DNA from 3 places in the Allobranchiibius huperziae genome. Region 2 is predicted to be linked to each of the others. Evidence: predicted binding sites of a transcription regulator. Region 2 holds the regulator's gene; each other region holds the start of a gene.

Region 1 (3,275 bases), 1.8 Mb from region 2:
AACGCTCGGATGTCCACCGGTCTTGCTGGCCATGCGGTCCTCGGACGTACGAGAGGTGGCCGGGAGAACACCCCCGGCCACCCCACGCGTGCAGTCCTGTCAGCGGACGTTGTACCCCAGCGACGCGAGCATCGAGGGGTTGTCGAACTGGATCGCCCGGTCACCGGCCAGGCCGATGTTCTCCGACGTCCCGAGATAGTCCACCTCGTAGCCGATGTAGCCCGGCAGAAGCTGGTCCTGGGTCGAGCAGGTCTTGCTCGCGTAGCTCAGATGCGCATTCGGGTTTGCCAGAACCGCGTTCGCCGACCAGTTCAACTTGTTGTTGCACGCCTGCAGAGAGGTGGTCTTGGTCGAGAACGCGACCTTGTGCGCGTAGCCGTAGACCGAGTCGTGGTCGGGATTGACGGCCGGCGGGTGGCTCTGCCCTGGGTCCACCTTGACGTCCACCGGGGACAGCAGCGGCTTGCCGGTCACCGAGCGATAGGCCACGACGTAGCTCCACTCGCCGCTGTAACCCGGGTAGTCGCGGTTGACGATCGGGTAGCACTCCGTCGGAGCGGAGGTGCGCGAATACCCCAGGCTCGGCAGCAACGTCATCCCGCTGCCGGCCTTGGAGACCTGATCGACGGCCCACTGCGCGTGGCTGTCGCACACGGCGCGCGAGTCGAAGTGGGCGAGGTAACGCAGACCGTGCACGAAGACCGGTCCCCCAGCGCTCGACGTCGACGCCGAGGCGTGCGCCGCGCTGGTACCGAGCAGTGCGGACGTGGCGACCAAGCCCACACCGGCCAACGCGACATACTTCTTGAACATGGCTGAATCCTTTTGCTGAGGGTGTGAGCGCGGGCCCTCACCAGCTGTTGAGGCCGGCGACTGCCGGCACGCGGATCGTCGGGTTCAGCGGTGTGTAGGACCCATCCATCTCAGACCTAACTTTCGCTGATTTTTAGACCTAGGACCCGGCCTAGCACCCCCGTCGCGGACCCCGTCATCGATCAAGGTCAGTCGGCGATCCACCGTCGGCTCGTGATGTCCGCTCTGGGTGTGGACGACCTCGAAAAATGTCACCTCGGCGCAGGGGAATGTGGATAACTCAAGCTCGGATCGTGAACATTGGCAGTAGTTTTCGTGGTTCAACCTCTTGCGTGACATATCGAACACGCGTATGATTCAAGATAGACGGCAAGGGGCGCCGTCATCAGCGCAGGAGGGGCCATGGCGCAGTCGAAAACTGAGCACCGGCGCCCTGCTGCGCCGGGTACCGGTGACCGATTGATGGCTCTGCTGGGCAAGTTCGCTGCCGGGCTGGACGAATGGCCGGACGCTCTGTGGCAACTGGACGAAGCGGCCCTGGGTGAGGTCGTCGGGGGCATGCTGCGGATCACAGCTCGCGCGGAGAACGTCGCCGCGCTGGCGACCGCGGATGCGCTGAGTCGGGGGACCGTGGCGAACTCCACGGCGACGGGTGCTCCGGCGTGGGTCGCCCGTCAGGCAGCTGGTGTCGAACCCGCGGTGGTGCGCCGGGTGGGTTCGGTGGGCGTGGACTGTGCGGATCCGGCCAATCAGGTGGTTGTTGAGGCGTTGGCGACCGGGTCGGCGAGTGTGCCGGTGGCTGCTGCCGCGTTACGGCAGGTGCCAATGATCCTGCCGCAGCTGCCGACCGTGGATCGGGATGACCTGCTGGGCCGGTACCTGTCGTTGTCGGACTACGGCGCAAAGACGTTGCGGGAGTTGACCACCCGCATCCTGGGGGAGTACGCGCCGCAGCAGCTGGTGCGGGATGAGGAGCGTCAGCAGGAGTGTGAGTCGGTGTTCTGGGCCGACCTACCGTCCGGGTGGACCCGGTTCGTCGCCGAACTCTCGAGCGGGCACGCCGCCATGGTCAAGCACGCCCTGCGCGCCTTATCCGCTCCCGCGCCGGTGGCAGCTGGCGGCGAAGGGCCAGAGCGGGATACTCGCACGCCGGCCAAGCGGCGAGCGGACGCCCTGGTGTGCTTGGTCGACACCGCCGCCGGCGTCCTCGATGGCACCAGCTCGCGGCCGGTCGGAGAGTTCGGCGGCACCGCGAAGATCCTGGTGACCCTCGACTACAACACTCTGTACGAGGGGCTCCGCGAAACGGGTCGGCTCGGCCAACATGGTTCAGACGACGGCGGATTCGCACCGACGTACCTGCCGGGTGTCGGGCGCACCACCGACGGTGAGCATCTCGACGCGGGCACCCTGCGACGGATGGCGTGCGACGCCGACCTCATCCCCGCAGTCCTCGGCACCGACTCCGAACCGTTGGACGTCAGGCGCGCGAAACGCCTCTTCACCGGAGGACTCAGAACGGCCGTTATCCACCGAGACCGGCACTGCACGTTCCCCGGCTGTGATCGGCCACCGGACTGGTGCGATGCACATCATGTGACGCCCTGGTGGGCCGGCGGCGAAACGAACCTCGGCAACGCGGCCCTGCTCTGCGCGCGACATCACACGATCGTGCACCGCGACCTCCTCACCGCCCAGGTCACCGCCACCGGCGTCACCTGGGATCTCACGCCAGGCCTGATGCCCACCTGGCCCGGACAGCGGGCCGCCGCGTGACGCTGACGGCGTTTACGTTCATCGACGGCGTTCGAACACCGTCAACGAACGCGAACACCGTCAACGTGGAGCGCGATCGGGTGTGGCGAACTTCAGGCCTCCTGCGGCCCGTCGTCCGGTGCGTCGGACTCGGAGGTCGCGTCGGTCGGCTCGGGGAGTTCGGACTCTGCCGCGGCCGGCTCGACCTCCACCGCGGCGGGCGGCTCCTGCTCGGGCGCAGCAGGCGCGGGCTCGGAGACCTCCAGCGCGAACTCGTCCAGCACATGGCCCTGTTCGGGCTCGGAGGACGGCAGATCCAGCTCGACCTCGCTGTGCGCGCCGCACCCGTGGTCCAGGGAGACCACGGCGCCGTCGCTCGGCGACCAGGCGTTGGTGCAGACCCCGAAGACCTGGCGCAGTGCACCGGCCATGGGCAGGAAGAAACCGCAGGTCGTGCACTGTGCCGGTGCCTTCACGGCGATCTCGGACGTGGGCCCGTGCGCGCCGTCGTACCAGCGCTGCGCAGCCTCGTCGCGACCCTCCGCGGACAGCACGCGCGGTCGTCCGAGGCCCAGTTCGAAGAAGCCCGTCTCGTCGACGTCCTCATCGCCGGTGGCCTCGAAGCCGGCCTCCAGGCGCGGGTCGTCCTCGATGTACGGCGTGATGTCGCCGGCGCCGATGTCACCGGGCGCCAAGCGCTCGGCGTA
Region 2 (3,275 bases):
CGCGTGCGGGACGAGTGTCGAGGAGGAGGAGGGGAAGGCCATCAGGCGGACGCGGCCGGCGCGCAACCCGGCGATCGCGGCGACCTCTGATTCGGCGGCCTCGAGGGCGCTGAGCACGGGGCCCGCGTGACGGGCCAGCACCGCGCCGGCTTCGGTCAGCCGCACGCTGCGGCCCAGGCGCTCGACCAGGACGGTGCCGATCCGGTCCTCCAGACGGCGCACCATCTGGGAGATGGCGGGCTGGGAGTAGCCCAAAGAGGTGGCCGCAGCGGTGAAGCTGCCCTCGTCGGCGATGGCCCGGATGACCCGCAGGCCCGCAGCGTCGATCATCCGCCAATCATATAATGGAAGGTTATCCATCGGAACCCATCTTCGTGCTTTCGTTCTGCACCAGCCATGCATCGCAGTGGCCACCCGCGCACCCACGGGGCCACGGGGCCGGTGCGACACTGATGACGTGCTCGAGTCTGCGGTCTCCCCGGTGCCCGAGGGAGTGCGCCCGGATCAATGGGACGGACTGGCGAGCTACCTGGCGGATGGCGGGCTGGTCGCCCTGACCGGAGCCGGCCTGTCCACCGAATCGGGTCTGCCGAGTTACCGCGACGCCCGCGGCGTACGTCGGGTGCAGCCGATGACGGTGACCGAGCTACGCGCCAGTCATGAAGCGCGGCAGCGGTATTGGGCACGTTCCTACGTCGGTTGGCCACGCTTTGCGGCTGCCCGACCGAATGACGGCCACCGCGCGGTCGCCAGGCTTCTCGCCGCCGGCACCCTGACGAGCGTCATCACCCAGAACGTCGATGGGCTGCATCAGGCGGCCGGTGCGAGCGAGGTGCTCGAGCTGCACGGCAACCTGGAGCGGGTGGTCTGCATGGCCTGCTCGAGCACGCATCGCCGCGATGACATGGACGACTGGTTGCGCGACGCCAACCCCGGATTCGACCGCGCGATCGGAGGCGCGGTCCGACCCGACGGTGACGTCGCGCTGCCCGAGGCGATCGTGCGCGCGTTCGTCACGGCCGACTGCCCTGTGTGCGGTTCGGACCTGCTGAAACCGGACGTCGTGATGTTCGGCGAATCGGTGCCGAAACCGTTGGTGGAGCAATGCTTCGGCCTCGTCGAAGAGGCGTCGGCGCTGCTCGTCCTGGGGTCGTCGCTCGCGGTGATGTCCGGTTACCGGTTCGTGCGCCGGGCCGCCCGCATCGGCGTGCCCGTGATCGTGATCAACGACGGATGGACCCGCGGGGACGGCGAGACCGACCTGAAGATTGAGGCGCCGCTGGGCAGCACCCTGACGGCGCTGGCGGACCGACTGGGAGCGCCGGCCGTGGGTGCACCGGGCGTCTAACGCGCCTGAGGAGCGCCGGGCGACCGCGGTCGCTCAGACCCTGCGCAGCACCGCCGTGACCTTGCCCAGCACCACGGCGTCGTCGCCGTCGATCGGGTCGTACGCCGTGTTGTGCGGCATCAGCCAGACCTTGCCCCCGGTGCGCTTGAAGGTCTTGACGGTCGCCTCGTTGTCGAGCATCGCCGCGACGATGTCGCCGTTGGTCGCGGTCGGTTGCTGACGCACCACGACCCAGTCGCCGTCGCAGATCGCGGCGTCGATCATCGAGTCGCCGACGACCTTCAGCAGGAAGAGGTCGCCCTCGCCGACGATCTGCTTGGGCAGCGGGAAGACGTCCTCGACGACCTCGTCGGCCAGGATCGGACCGCCCGCGGCGATCCGTCCGACGACCGGGACGTACGACGCACTGGGTCGTCGGTCGCCGATGCCGGTCTCGTCCTCGACGCTCAGGTCACCGTCCGGCGCGTTGGTGACGCTGGACCCGCCCCGGTAGCCGCGCTGGTCCTTGTCCTGGTCCGGTGAGATGACCTCGATGGCGCGCGGCCGGTTGGGGTCGCGGCGCAGGTAGCCCTTGCGCTCGAGCATCGACAGCTGGTGAGCGACGGAGCTGGGGCTGGTCAGGCCGACGGCCTCGCCGATCTCGCGCAGGCTCGGCGGGTAACCGCGCCGGTCCACGGAGTTGCGGATGACCTCCAGCACGCGCCGCTGTCGGGTGGTCAAACCGTCGTCGTCGCGCTCGGGCATCTGGTGCACCTTGGCCATGGTCTTCGTCCGTCCCTCTCCGAGTGGATCGTGCTGCCACCGCCCGCCCCAGGTGTCCGAACGGCTGCGTCCCCGGGACCGATGAGTCGCCGTATTCGGCGTCGTTCCGCGGATTCACAACTGCTGAGCAGGGGCTGTCGGTGGTCGGTGTTTCAGTTCTGCAGGTGAGCACGAGATTACGAGAGTCGGACACACTTTCCAAACATCTGTTCGGGGCGTGTCTGGATTTTCTCGAACGCGCGTGCTAGACATCAGACAGATGATCGATCGCACACACGTACGATCGACGAGTTATCGGAGGATCTCATGAGTGCCGTCACCGCTGTTCCCAGCTGGGTCACTCCCGCCACCCCTGCCCGGCCGGGTCGTCCCGGCGCATCGCGACGTACGGCGCCCGCGTCCATCCGTCGCGGCCACCTGCGCGCGGTCCCTGATCTGCCCGCGCTCGTGGACGCACCTGCGCCGACGATGCACATCACTCGTCGCGGTCGCCTGCTGATCACGCTGTGCGCACTCCTGCTATGTCTCGTCGGGGGAGTGGCGGGAGCCCGTGCCGCAGTGGGCGGCGGCGGGTCCGCGCAGCGCTACGACACCGTGGTCGTCCAGTCGGGCCAGACCCTGTCCTCGGTCGCCCACCACGCCTACCCCCAGCTGCCGATCGGCAATGCGGTGCAGCGGGTGCAGGCCGCCAATCGACTGAACACCCTGCAGGTGTTCGCCGGCGAGCAACTGCGCCTGCCTCGCTGAGTCCGGCCGCGCGCCTTCTGGCGCCCCGTAGCAGGGCCGACACCGCCTCCGTGTCGCCCTCGGCGGCCCTCTGACCAGCACGAACGACCCCGCGGAAACCGGGCAGTCTCTAAAGGTTGCATCACCCCCTCCACCGGAATACGATCCCTACATCTAGTAGTTACATCGATGTAAGTTGTCCACATGTAGTCCCCAGGTCGACCCGGGTTATCCCAAGGCACAGCGCGGATATCCCCCGGTTGTCCACGAGTTACCCACAGGTGGGCGGCTCGTTCGGCGGGGCTACGGCGTGGACGGCGAGTGATCGGTGTGAGCCGATCGTCGAGGGTGAGGGAGACACGCATGCACTGCCCGTTCTGCCGGCACGAGGACAGTCGCGTCGTCGACTCCCGCTCGAGCGAGGACGGCACCTGCATCA
Region 3 (3,275 bases), 2.0 Mb from region 2:
CCGCTCGTCATCTGCGCGCTCCTCGCGACCGACCGCAGGGACATCACGCCGGTCATCGCGGTCCTCGTGCTCGTGCTCTGGGTGGTCGCAGCCGCCGCCACTGCCGACCGGCTGGCCGCGCTGATCGCCGCCGTGTCCGGAGGCGTCTGGTTCGACTTCTTCCTCGCCCGGCCCTACCACCAGTTCGCGATCGCCGACACGGCTCACGTCGTCGCGACGGTGCTGCTCGTGCTGATCGGCATCGCCGTCGCCGAGCTCGCGCTCTGGGGCCACCGTCAACAGGCCGGTGCCGCGCGCCGTTCGGGTTATCTGGACGGGCTGTTGGCGAGTGCCGCGGCGATCAGGGAGGGCAGCGCGCCCACCCGGGCGGTCACCGAGATCGCCGCTCAGCAGATCGCCGACACCCTGGACGTCGAGCGGTCCACCTTCGTCGACGGCCCGATCCGCGATGCGCCGATCGCCGTCCTGGAGCAGGACGGCACGGTGGTCCGGGGCGGTCGCCGGGTCGACGTGACCCGGATCGGGCTGCCCACCGACGAGTACATCGCGATCCCGGTGCAGCGGGGACAGGCGGTCCTCGGCTACTTCCGGGTGTCGTCCGCGACCCATGTGCGGCATCCGAGCTCCGAGCAGTGTCGGGTCGCGGTCCTGCTCGCCGATCAGGTGGCCGGCGCGTTCGGAACGGCGAGCTCGGCGAGCTCGGTGAGCACGGACTAGGCCCCGCGAGTCATGCGGCAGGTCTCTGTCCGGGTCGGCTGGGCATCAGTCCGGGGGTGAGGTCCCAGGTGACACCGGTCGTGGTGACCTGAGCGGTGAGCAGGTCGCGGTGCACGATCGTGTGGTGGCGTGCGCACAGCAGGGCTGCGTTGGTCAGTGTTGTCTCGCCGCCGGCCCACCAGGGCCGCACATGATGTGCATCGCACCAGTCCGGTGGGCGGTCGCAGCCGGGGAAGGTGCAGTGCTGATCCGGGTGAATGATCGCGGTGCGTAAACCCCCGGTGAACAGGCGTTTGGCGCGGCCGACGTCCAAGGGTTCGGACTCGGTGCCGAGGACTGCGGGGATGAGATCCGCATCGCACGCGAGTCGGCGGAGAGTGCCGGCGTCGAGGTGATCGCCGTCGGTGGTGCGTCCGATGCCCGGTAGGTACGTCGGGGCGAATCCGTCTTCGCCCGAGCCGTGTTGGCCGAGTCGGCCCGCGTCCCGGAGCCCCTCGTACAGGGTGTTGTAGTCCATCGTGACCAGGATCTTCGCGGTGCCGCCGAACTCCCCGACCGGCCGCGGGCTGGTGCCGTCGAGCACGCCGGCGGAGGTCTCGACGAGTCGCACCAGGGCATCCGCGCGCCGTTTGGCCGGGGTGCGGGTGTCTCGTTCCAGCGCACCCGTCCCGGTTTCTAGCCGGGCCCCCGCGCTGGTCGGGGACTCTTGTGGCGCAGGCGCAGGCGTGGGTGCGGAGAGGGCACGCAGGGCGTGTTTGACCACGGCGGCATGCCCGCTCGAGAGTTCGGCGACGAACCTCGTTAACCCGTTGGGCAGGTCGGCCCAGAACACCGACTCGCACTCCTGCTGACGTTCCTCGTCCCGCACGAGCTGCTGCGGGGCGTACTGACCCAGGATCCGGGTGGTCAACTCCCGCAAGGTCCGCCACCCCTGATCGGACAGCGACAGGTACCGCCCGAGCAGGTCATCGCGACCTGCGGTCGGCAGTTGCGGCAGGATCCGGGGCACCTCCCGCAACGCGGCAGCGGCCACCGGCACACTCGCCGACCCGGTCGCGAGGGCCTCGGCCACGACTCGGTTGCGCGGATCGGCGCAGTCCACGCCCACCGTCCCGACCCGGCGCACCACGACCGGGTCCACACCAGCCGCTTGCCGGGCCACCCACGCCGGAGCACCCGTCGCGGTGGAGTTCGCCACGGTCCCGCGGCTCAGTGCGTCCGCGGTCGCCAGAGCCGCGACGTTCTCCATCCGGGCGCCCATCCGCAGCATGCCCCCGACGACCTCGCCCAGTGCCGCTTCGTCCAACTGCCACAGGGCGCCCGGCCACTCCTCCAACGCAGCAGTGAACTCCCCCATGAGGGCCATCAACCGAGCGCCCGTGCCAGGCGCTACGGGACCATGAATGTCGGTCGTCGACTGCGCCATGGCCCCTCCTACGCTGGTGACGGCACCCCTTGCCATCTACTGTGAATCATACGCGTGTTCGATATCGATGGCAAGGGCAAATACGGCCGAAGATGCTGCGAATGTTAGTTATTCGCCAGAGGTATGCATCACCAACCTCTTCTCGTCGGGCGTGTGAGGGGCCTCCGCCGAAGCCCACGCGGTGATCGGTGCCCAGATGGTGCAGCGGCCGCCCGGTAGTGCGTTCTGCAGGGTGATCAGGACTGGTCGCCAACCCGGACGCGGTCCGGGACAGTGGTGGGGTGAGCACACCGACCAGCACCACGACACGGAGACACTCGTGAACAAGAACCCTCGCACCGCGACCGTCAAGACGCCTGCGGAGAACTTCACCGGCGACGTGTGGATGAATCCGCTCTTCGACGGCGACGGCACGTCCCGGTTGGTCTGTGGACACGTGCGTTTCACCCCGGGGGCGCGCACCAACTGGCACTCCCACTCCAACGGGCAGCTGCTCGTGTGCACCGACGGCGTCGGGCTGGTCGGCACCCGCGACGGGCGCTCGGTCCTGCTCCATGCGGGGGAGAGCGTGTGGACCCCGGCCGGCGAAGAGCACTTCCACGGCGGCACCGCCGATCAGATGATGTGCCACTACGCGATCCTCGATGGCAGCGGCGACGCCGACGCGACGACGTGGTTGGAGCCGGTCACCGACGACCAGTACGCCGCGGCCGAGGCCGCCGCCACCGGGAGCCGGTGATGGAGTACCGCCCACTCGGCCGCACCGGCGTGCAGGTCAGCCCGCTCTGCCTCGGCGCGATGATGTTCGGCCCGTGGGGCAACGACGACCGGGCCGATGCGACCCGCATCATCCACGCCGCCCTGGACGCCGGGATCAACATCGTCGACACCGCCGACATCTACTCGGCCGGTGTCTCGGAGGAGATCGTCGGGGAGGCCCTGCAGGGTCGGCGGGACGACGTCGTACTGGCGACCAAGTTCTTCATGCCCATGGGGGATGGCCCCAATCAGGGCGGGGGCTCGCGGCGGTGGATCATCCGCGAGGTCGAGAACTCGCTGCGGCGCTTGAGGACCGACTACATCGATCTGTACCAGATGCACCGGCCGACACCGGAGACCGACGTGGAGGAGA

What was found. Region 2 encodes LexA, which represses DNA repair genes until DNA is damaged. Its sites were predicted from a motif close to TCGAACANNTGTTCGA; they were not measured.
Region 1: HNR15_RS02560 (HNH endonuclease signature motif containing protein) is a predicted target of LexA. The motif match lies at 1,154-1,169, and genes of this name have one in related genera.
Region 3: HNR15_RS01555 (HNH endonuclease signature motif containing protein) is a predicted target of LexA. The motif match lies at 2,190-2,205, and genes of this name have one in related genera.

The regions. Positions count from the first base shown of each region.
Region 1 is NZ_JACCFW010000001.1:526,554-529,828, reverse strand. It holds gene HNR15_RS02565 (hypothetical protein) at 100-813, opposite strand; gene HNR15_RS02560 (HNH endonuclease signature motif containing protein) at 1,216-2,589, shown strand; gene HNR15_RS02555 (DUF3027 domain-containing protein) at 2,682-3,275, opposite strand, start outside.
Region 2 is NZ_JACCFW010000001.1:2,294,478-2,297,752, reverse strand. It holds gene HNR15_RS10805 (LysR family transcriptional regulator) at 1-330, opposite strand, end outside; gene HNR15_RS10800 (NAD-dependent protein deacetylase) at 458-1,348, shown strand; gene lexA (transcriptional repressor LexA) at 1,382-2,110, opposite strand; gene HNR15_RS10790 (hypothetical protein) at 2,417-2,857, shown strand; gene nrdR (transcriptional regulator NrdR) at 3,200-3,275, shown strand, end outside.
Region 3 is NZ_JACCFW010000001.1:321,434-324,708, forward strand. It holds gene HNR15_RS01550 (DUF4118 domain-containing protein) at 1-717, shown strand, start outside; gene HNR15_RS01555 (HNH endonuclease signature motif containing protein) at 728-2,074, opposite strand; gene HNR15_RS01560 ((R)-mandelonitrile lyase) at 2,463-2,882, shown strand; gene HNR15_RS01565 (aldo/keto reductase) at 2,882-3,275, shown strand, end outside.